Regions from separate parts of the Leptothrix sp. (in: b-proteobacteria) genome, predicted to be linked through region 2. Evidence: predicted binding sites of a transcription regulator. Region 2 holds the regulator's gene; the other holds the start of a gene.

Region 1 (4,413 bases), on a different contig from region 2:
AGAACCGCACCACAGCCCGAGCTGTGCCAGGCATCAGCCCAGCAGCTTCATGACCTGCTGGGGCAGCTGATTGGCCTGCGCGATCATCGCGTTGCCGGCCTGCTGCAGGATCTGCGAGCGGCTCAGGTTGGAGGTTTCCGCCGCGAAGTCCGCGTCCATGATCCGGCTGCGCGCGGCCGACTGGTTCTCCACCGACACCTGCAGGTTCGAGATCACCGAGTCGAAGCGCGACTGCGATGCACCCAGCGTGGCACGCTCGGAGTTGATGATGTCGAGCGCGTCATCAATCGCATCGATGGTGGTGTTAATGGTGCCGGCCGTTGCCGCTGCACTGTCGATCGTGGAGCGACCCGCACCCGTGTTGTCCGTACCCGCCACGGAGACGATGGTGGCATTGGTCGTCATGTTGGTCGTGGTGATGTCGATCGTGTCGTCCGTTGTGGTGTTGGCGCCGACCTGGAAGGTCTGTGCACCCGCATCCGCGCCCAGGATGGCCTTGCCGTTGAAGGTTGTGCCGCCCGCGACGCGCTGAATTTCCTTGGCGAGCTCGCCGAACTCCTTGTCGAGCGAGTCGCGGTCGCTGTCGCTGTTGGTCGCGTTCTTCGACTGCACCGCCAGCTCACGCATGCGCTGCAGCGAATCCGACACCTTGCCCAGCGCGCCTTCAGCGGTCTGCGCCATCGAGATGCCGTCGTTCGCGTTGCGAACCGCCACGTTCATGCCCTTGACCTGCGCGTTCATGCGCTCGGCAATCGCCAGACCCGCCGCATCGTCCTTGGCGCTGTTGACGCGCAGACCTGAGGACAGGCGCTGCATCGAGGTCGCCAGGGACGCTTGCGACATCGATTGATTGCGCTGTGCGTTCAGGGAGACCAGGTTGGTGTTGATCGTCTGGGCCATGGTGATTCACTCCAAATCCAAAAAAAGATCTCACGTGAAAGCGGCAGGTGCACGCTGCCGATGCGGACCCAAGCAACTTGGGAAACGAGTTGCCGGGCGGGGCCCGGTCGGCAGAAGCACGTGTGAACTTCTGTGTAATGGATTGTGGGCAAGACCACGCCTGTGCAAAACGACGAAATGCAGGCTGAAGCGCCCGCTATTTCCGGATCTGGAAAGCACAACGCCACCGGCGCAGCAGCGCGGTGGCGTTGTGGAAGAGCAAGACCTGCGACCACGGCGTCTTGCCGCAGCCGTGGGCCGACCATCAGGGATCAGCGCAGCAGCGACATCACCTGCTGGGGCAGCTGGTTGGCCTGCGAAATCATCGCGTTGCCGGCCTGCTGCAGGATCTGCGAGCGGCTCAGGTTGGAGGTTTCCGCCGCAAAGTCCGCATCCATGATCCGGCTGCGCGCGGCCGACTGGTTTTCCACCGAGACCTGCAGGTTCGAGATCACCGAGTCAAAGCGCGACTGCGATGCACCCATCGTGGCGCGCTCGGAGTTGACGAGGTCGAGTGCGTCATCGATCGCATCGATGGTGGCGTCGATGGTGCCGCCCGTTCCCGCTGCACTGTCAATCGTGGCGCGACCTGCACCCGTGTTGTCCGTGCCGGCCACGACGGTGATGCTGGCGTTGGTCGTCATGTTGGTCGTGGTGATGTCGATCGAGTCGTCGGTCGTGGTGTTGGCGCCGACCTGGAAGGTCTGCGCACCCGCATCCGCGCCCAGAACGGCCTTGCCGTTGAAGGTCGTGCCACCCACGACGCGCTGGATTTCCTTGGCGAGCTCGCCGAATTCCTTGTCGAGCGAGTCGCGGTCGCTGTCGCTGTTGGTCGCGTTCTTCGACTGCACCGCCAGCTCACGCATGCGCTGCAGCGAATCACCCACCTTGCCCAGCGCGCCTTCAGCGGTCTGCGCCATCGAGATGCCATCGTTCGCGTTGCGAACCGCCACGTTCATGCCCTTGACCTGTGCGTTCATGCGCTCGGCAATCGCCAGGCCGGCCGCGTCGTCCTTGGCGCTGTTGACGCGCAGACCTGAGGACAGGCGTTGCATCGAGGTTGCGAGTGAAGATTGCGAAGCAGCCTGGTTGCGCTGCGCGTTCATCGAAATGATGTTGGTGTTGATCGTGGAAGCCATTTTGAACTCCTGAGAGGAAGCGTTGAACCGTTGGTGAACTCGGCAATGAGCGCCGTTGAGACTGCTTGTCCGGCGCTCGTCAGCCTGGATGCGGGTTCAGGTCAAAGGCCTTCATCACATCAGCCGGCTTACCGGACCACGGATCTTTTCTGCGACCCGTTGAAATTGTTATCGGTGACGGTCCGGAAAAACTTTAGGCCCGTCTTGCCGAAATTCCTTGTCTGTGTCAGCCACGGAACTGGGGGTCAGGCGCGCAGCATTTCATCGGTTCCCCTGCGGGTCTTCTTGAATACATTGGTGTGACTTTTTTCAGATCCGTCCGCATCCATGAGCACACTCACCCCAGCGCCCCAGGCGCAACGCGCGCACCAGGCCTGGCAGGAGGGCTGCAAGCACCGCAGCGCCGGCCGTCACGGCCCGGCCCGCACCGCGTTTGCACGCGCCGCGAAGGCCGCCCCGGGCGAGGCGCTCTACTGGATCAATCTGGCGCGCAGCGAGCGGCAGTTGGGCGCAACCCAGGCCTGCGAAGACGCAGCCCGGCGTGCGACGCTGCTGGACCCCGGACAGTGGGCGTACTGCCACTTCCTGGTCGAACGCCTGCAGAAGGTGCGCAACTACACCGCAGCCCTGGAAGCACTGGATCGCTACGCAAGCACCACGCTCGGGCATGAACTGCCCGCCGCCTGGCAGATGGCGCGAGGCGAGGCGATGTACCACCTCAGCCGCACGGAAGAGGCCCTCCCGCACTTCATGCAGGCCCTGGTTCTGAGCAACACAGGGCCGCAGGAAAACACCGAACTCGCGCGTATCCAACGCAATGCGGCGCTCATGCTGGGCCACAGCATGGCTACGCTCAAACGCCGCGACGAAGCCGCCGTGTGCTTTCGCATGTCGCTGGACACCGATCCCCTGGCCATCGGCAGCGCGCTCTACGCCGCGCACTACAGCGCCTGGGGCTGCGATTGGGCCGAATTGCCCACCGACCTGCAGCGCCTCCAGGACACGCTGAACACTGTGCGCGCGCTGCCGCCAGGCGCGTCGATGCAGGACTTCAGCCCTTTTTGCCTGCTGGGCCTGAGCGACGACCCGGACCTGATGCGCTGGTGCGCCGAGCATGCCGGCGCCAACGCCAATGCCAGCGTGCCCGCTGCCGTGCGCCCCCGACACCGCGTTCCCCGGCCCGACGGGCGCTTGCGGCTGGGGCTGATCTCGTCGGACTTCCATCACCACGCCACCAGCATGCTGCTGGTGCAGGCGCTGGAGCACATCGACCGCAGCCGCTACGAGCTGTTCTTCTACAGCGGCGGCCCGGATGACCGCTCGCCACTGCGTGCCCGCATTCTGGCCACCGCCACGCAGGTGCATGAGGTGGCGCTGTGGTCCCACGCGCGCCTGACCGAACAGATCCGGCAAGACCAGATCGGCGTGCTGTTCGATCTGAAGGGTTTCACCGCCGATCACCGCCTGGATGTCATCGCCGCCCGCCCGGCACCGCTGCAGGTGGCGTGGCTGGGATACCCCGGCACCGGCGGTTCGGCCCACCTCGACTACGTGATGGGCGACGCCATCGTCACGCCGCTGGAGAGTCAGGCCGACTTCACCGAAACCATCGCCCAGCTGCCGCACTGCTACCAGCCCAATGACGGCCTGCGCTCACAGCCCGCAGCATGGAGCCGCGCCGAATGCGGCCTGCCCGAAGCGGCGCTGGTGCTGGCGAGCTTCAACCAGTCCTACAAGACCACGCCCGAGGTCTTTGCCGCCTGGTGCCGGATCCTGGCTGCCACGCCGCACGCCGTGCTGTGGATGCTGGTGCCCGAAGCCGATACCCAGGCCCGGCTGCGCGAGGCCGCGCAGCGCCATGGCATCGACGGCCAGCGCCTCGTCTTTGCGCCCTTCCTGGGCATCGAATCGCACCGCTCGCGGCTGCCGCAGGCCGACCTGATCCTCGACACCTTCCCCTGCAGCGGCCACACCACCGCCAGCGACGCGCTGTGGGCCGGCGTGCCCGTGCTCACGCTCATCGGCCGCACCTTTGCCGCCCGCGTGGCGGCCAGCCTGCTGCACACGCTGGGCCTGGACGAACTGGTCTGCGCCGACCTGGACACCTACACCGCACGGGCGCTGGCGCTCTGCCACGACACCGCTGCGCTGGCAGAGGTGCGCGCCCGACTGGCGCAAGCCATCCAGACCTCGCCGCTGTTCGATGGCGCCCGCTTTGCCGCCGACTGGCAAGCCCTGATCGAGCGCATGGTGGCGCGACAGGACGCCGGGCTGGCGCCGGCACCGCTGGCGGCACAGGCCGGCTGATCACAATAACCAGAGCTGAAGATGTCCG
Region 2 (4,413 bases):
GGCCTGATCACGCTGGACGCCTACCGCCTGGGCGCCCACGAACAGCTGCGCGCCTACGGCCGCATCCTGGGCGTGCCGGTGCACGTGGCGCATGACCGCGTCGCGCTGGAAGACCTGCTGGACCTGCTGTCGGCCAAGAAGATGATCATCATCGACACCGCCGGCCTGGCCCAGCGCGACAGCCGCACCCGCGAGGCGCTGGAAATGCTCTCGCACCCCAGCATCCAGCGCCTGCTGGTGGTCAACGCCGCTGCGCAGGGCGAAACGATCGAGGACGTGCTGATCGGCTACAAGGCCACGCAGGCCAAGGGCGTGGTGCTGTCCAAGCTCGACGAGGCCGTCAAGCTCGGGCCCGCACTGGACGCCGTCATCCGCCACCGCATCAAGGTGCTCGCCATCGCCAACGGCCAGCGCGTGCCCGAAGACTGGCACCGCCTGACCGCCCAGGCGCTGATGCACCGCGCCCTCAAGGGAGGCGGCGCACAGGCCTGGCGCATGGATGCAGCCGACATCAACCTGATGTTCTCGACGCCGCCGGCCCCGGTTGTTGCCCAGCGCAGCAGCCGCCCGTCGAGTCGCGACGCCGTTTGATCTTGAGCCCGAGCCTGAGTCCGGAGCGCCGCATGTTCACCCCCCCGTCCTTCCGCCGTACCCAGCCCGCCGACCAGGCCGACGGCCTGCGCCGCCTGTTCGGCTCGCGCAGCCGCTGCTTCATTCCGCTGGTCTCCAACCCGTTCGTGACCCACGGCGGCGTGCTGATCGAGCGGCTGTGCACCGTGCTTGATGAACTGCAGCTCGAAACCCTGCTGGTCGACGCCTCCGAGCGCGGCGGCCCGCCCAAGGAACTCACCAGCTTCGACCTGAGCGAAGGCATCGAGCCGCTGTCCGAGCGCGTGTCCTACCTCGCCGCCCGCGGCCTGCCGGTGCGCTGGGTCGACAGCCGGGGCTCGACGCGCGGTTTCCTCGACGCGCTGGCCGAAGCCGCGCCGCGCGCCGAAGTGATCCTGGTGCACGGCAGCGCCGTCGAACTCGCCCGCCTGTTCGGCCGCGGTGACCAGGGCCTGAGCCGCCCGCGCCCGATGCTGCTGTGCGACGACCGGCCCGAATCCATGACCCACGCCTACGCCGCGCTCAAGGTGCTGGCGCAGCGGGCCGACTGGCTCGCCCACGACTTGCTGATGTGCTCGCCGCCGGCCTCGGCCAAGTCGCCGCTGGTGGCCGATCGCCTGGCGCACTGCGCCGACATGTTTCTGGGTGGCGTGCAGCACAGCTGGGTCCGGGTCGACCCGGCCGAGCCGCCCACCGCCCGGCCGGCCCAGGAACTGGTGACGATGGTGGAAGCCTCGCTGCTGACCGCCGCCGTCTTTACCCACGGGGACACCGGATATGGTGGCTTGCGCCTGGCGCTGCCCTCCGGTCGGCCCGCCATGATCTGACCCGCACCGGAGCTACGGTATGTACACCGCCAAGGGCCGTCTCGACGCCAATTCCCTGCTCAAGCAATACAGCCCGCTGGTGCGGCGTCTGGCGCATCAGATGATCGCCAAGCTGCCCGCCAACGTGGAACTCGACGACCTGATCCAGGTCGGCATGATCGGCCTGACCGATGCGCTCAGCCGCTTCGACGTCGGCCAGGGTGTGCAGTTCGAGACTTTCGCCACCCAGCGCATCCGCGGCGCCATGCTCGACGAGCTGCGCGGCACCGACTGGATGAGCCGCGGCAACCGCAAGCACCAGCGTGACATCGAGTCCGCCGTGCACAAGCTCGAACAGCGCCTGGGCCGCGCGCCGCAGGAAAGCGAGATCGCCGCTGAAATGGGCATCGGCCTGGCCGAATACCAGGACCTGCTCAACCGCGTGCGCGGCACCCAGCTGATCTACCTGGAAGACATGGGCGGCGACGACGGCGACAACGATTTTCTGGATCGCCACGTGATGCAGGAGGGCGCCGACCCGCTCGGCCAGCTCAATGACCGCCGCATGCGCGAGGCGCTGGTCGAGGCGATCAAGAACCTGCCCGAGCGCGAGCAGTACGTCATGAGCATGTACTACGAAGAAGACATGAACCTGAAGGAAATCGCCGCCGTGCTGGGCGTGACCGAGTCGCGCGTCTGCCAGCTGCACAGCCAGTCGATTGCCCGGTTGCGCACCAAGCTGCGTCCTTGGTAGACCACAAAAATAGGAGACCGCCCATGTTTGGTTTCAAACGCAAACCGTTTGCGGCAACCACGCTGATGCCTGAAACCGGCGTCGGCGCCGCGCCTGCGTCGCCGGAGGGCGCTGATGCGCGCGGCCTCGTGCATCGCATGTCGGACCAGGTGTCGCAGATCGGGCGCGACGCGGCCGAGACGCATGGCGCGATCGAGGATGCTCAGCACATCGCCGTGGCGCAGATTGCGGCGCTCGACCAGCTCAACGGCCAGTTGCTGGCGGTGCAGGCATCTCAGGTGGCCATCGGCTCGGCCACCGACGCCAGCCTGGACGCCGTGGCGCGTGCCCGGCAGGTGGTCAGCGAAGTCGCGTCCGAGGTGGCCGACATCGTCGAGGTGCTGCACCGCGTGTCGGCGGCTGCCGGCGACATCACCCAGATTGCCTTGCAGACCCGGCTGGTGGCGTTCAACGCACTGGTCGAGGCCAAGCGCGCCGGCGAAGCCGGGCGCGGTTTCGGCGTGGTGGCCGACGCGGTCAAGGACCTGTCCGAGCGGGTGGAGCGCTCCTCCAAGGTCATCATGAGCACGCTCGGCCAGCTCGACGCGCGCATCGAGACCTTCTCCAAGGAAATCCGCCTGGCCGGTCCGGGCGAGCAGCCCGGCGGTATCCACCGCGCATTCGCCGATGTCGAGACCCAGGTGCAGCGCATCAACAGCGCCGCCCAGACCAGCACGGTCACCTGCGGCGAAGTCACCGGCAAGACGCGCGAACTTGGCACCGAAATGCAGTCGGCCATGATCGGCCTCGACGCCGCCATGGGCTGCAGCGACCGCTTCCTGACGCTGTCCGAACGCATGATCGATGACCTGGCCGGCAGCGGCGTCGAGACCGCCGACACACCCTACATCCACGCCGTGCAGGGCGCCGCCGCGCAGCTGTCGGCCCAGCTCGAAGCGGCGGTGGCCAGCGGCAAGATCACGCTGGCGGATCTGTTCTCCGACCAGTACCAGCCCATTGCTGGCACCCAGCCGGCGCAGCACCTGACCCCTTTCTGCCACTTGACCGACCAGCTGTTCCCAGCGGTGCAGGAGGCGATGCTCAACTTCAGCGACCAGGTGGTGTTCTGCGCCGCCACCGACCGCAACGGCTACATCGCCACCCACAACCGCAAGTACTGCCAGCCGCAGCGTGGCAACCTGGCCTGGGACACCGCCCACAGCCGCTACCGCCGCATCTACACCGACCGCACCGGGCTGGCCTCGGCGCGCAACGAGCGGCCGTTCCTGCTGCAGACCTATCGGCGCGACATGGGCAACGGCCAGTTCGTGCTGCTCAAGGAAGCGTCCGCACCCATCACCGTGGCCGGCCGTCACTGGGGTGGCGTGCGCTTCGCCTACAAGTTCTGAGGCCCCGGCGCCTCAGGCGGTACCGGCCTACTTCAGCGACTGCAGCCAGTCGCAGCGCAGCAGGCCGCGCTGATGCAGGTGCCGGCGCAGGGCGCAGTAGCTGGCCGGCATGCACGTCAGCAGCAAGGACAGCGGCAGCCACGGCCATTCGTTGAGCACGATGAGCGTGGGCAGCAGCATCCAGCCCATCACCCACGCGCCCAGCACCGCGTCGCACAACGCCAGTTCCAGTCCGTAGCCCCGCACGTGATGCACGTGCCACTGCTTGAATTGGTAGATCTGCTGCAGCGTCATGACCGGATCCTCCAGCGGGTGAGGGGTCCAGCCACTTTAGTCCCTTGTCAGGGATAAGTCAGCTGCAAGTCAGGGATAAAGCCCGCGCTCTTCACGCGCCATCAGGATGCGTTCGCACGCTACCGCAAACGTGGCGGTGCGCAGCGTGATCCTGTGGCGGTCGGCGGTGTCCCAGATCTTGCGCAGCGCCTCGACCATGATCTTGTCGAGCCGCAGGTTGATCTCGTCCTCGGTCCAGAAGAAGCTCGAGAAGTCCTGCACCCACTCGAAGTAGCTCACCGTCACGCCGCCGGCGTTGCAGATCACGTCGGGCATGACCAGCACGCCGCGCTCGGCCAGCACGTCGTCGGCGTCAGGCCAGGTCGGGCCATTGGCGCCTTCCAGAATCAGCCGGGCCTTGAGGCGGTTGGCACGTGACACGTTGATCTGGCCTTCCAGCGCGGCCGGAATCAGGATGTCGCAGTCGGTGTCCCAGAAGTCCTCGTCGGCCGTGCGCTCGGCGCCCGTGAACGCGCCCACGCCGCCGTCGCGCTTGAGCGTTTCCATCAGGTCGGCCATGTCC

What was found. Region 2 encodes FliA, which starts transcription of late flagellar genes. Its sites were predicted from a motif close to CTAAAGTTTNNNNNNNNNNNGCCGNTA; they were not measured.
Region 1: a site for FliA is predicted at 2,248-2,274, ahead of AC5IG3_RS13320 (flagellin N-terminal helical domain-containing protein). Genes of this name have one in related genera too.

What each region holds. Positions count from the first base shown of each region.
Region 1 covers NZ_CBDFPH010000008.1:842,473-846,885, reverse strand. The annotation lists gene AC5IG3_RS13325 (flagellin domain-containing protein) at 34-900, opposite strand; gene AC5IG3_RS13320 (flagellin N-terminal helical domain-containing protein) at 1,212-2,078, opposite strand; gene AC5IG3_RS13315 (O-linked N-acetylglucosamine transferase, SPINDLY family protein) at 2,406-4,385, shown strand; gene AC5IG3_RS13310 (glycosyltransferase family protein) at 4,407-4,413, shown strand, end outside.
Region 2 covers NZ_CBDFPH010000011.1:590,015-594,427, reverse strand. The annotation lists gene flhF (flagellar biosynthesis GTPase FlhF) at 1-591, shown strand, start outside; gene AC5IG3_RS17275 (flagellar biosynthesis protein) at 624-1,436, shown strand; gene AC5IG3_RS17270 (RNA polymerase sigma factor FliA) at 1,456-2,169, shown strand; gene AC5IG3_RS17265 (methyl-accepting chemotaxis protein) at 2,193-3,557, shown strand; gene AC5IG3_RS17260 (hypothetical protein) at 3,585-3,851, opposite strand; gene AC5IG3_RS17255 (Glu/Leu/Phe/Val family dehydrogenase) at 3,921-4,413, opposite strand, start outside.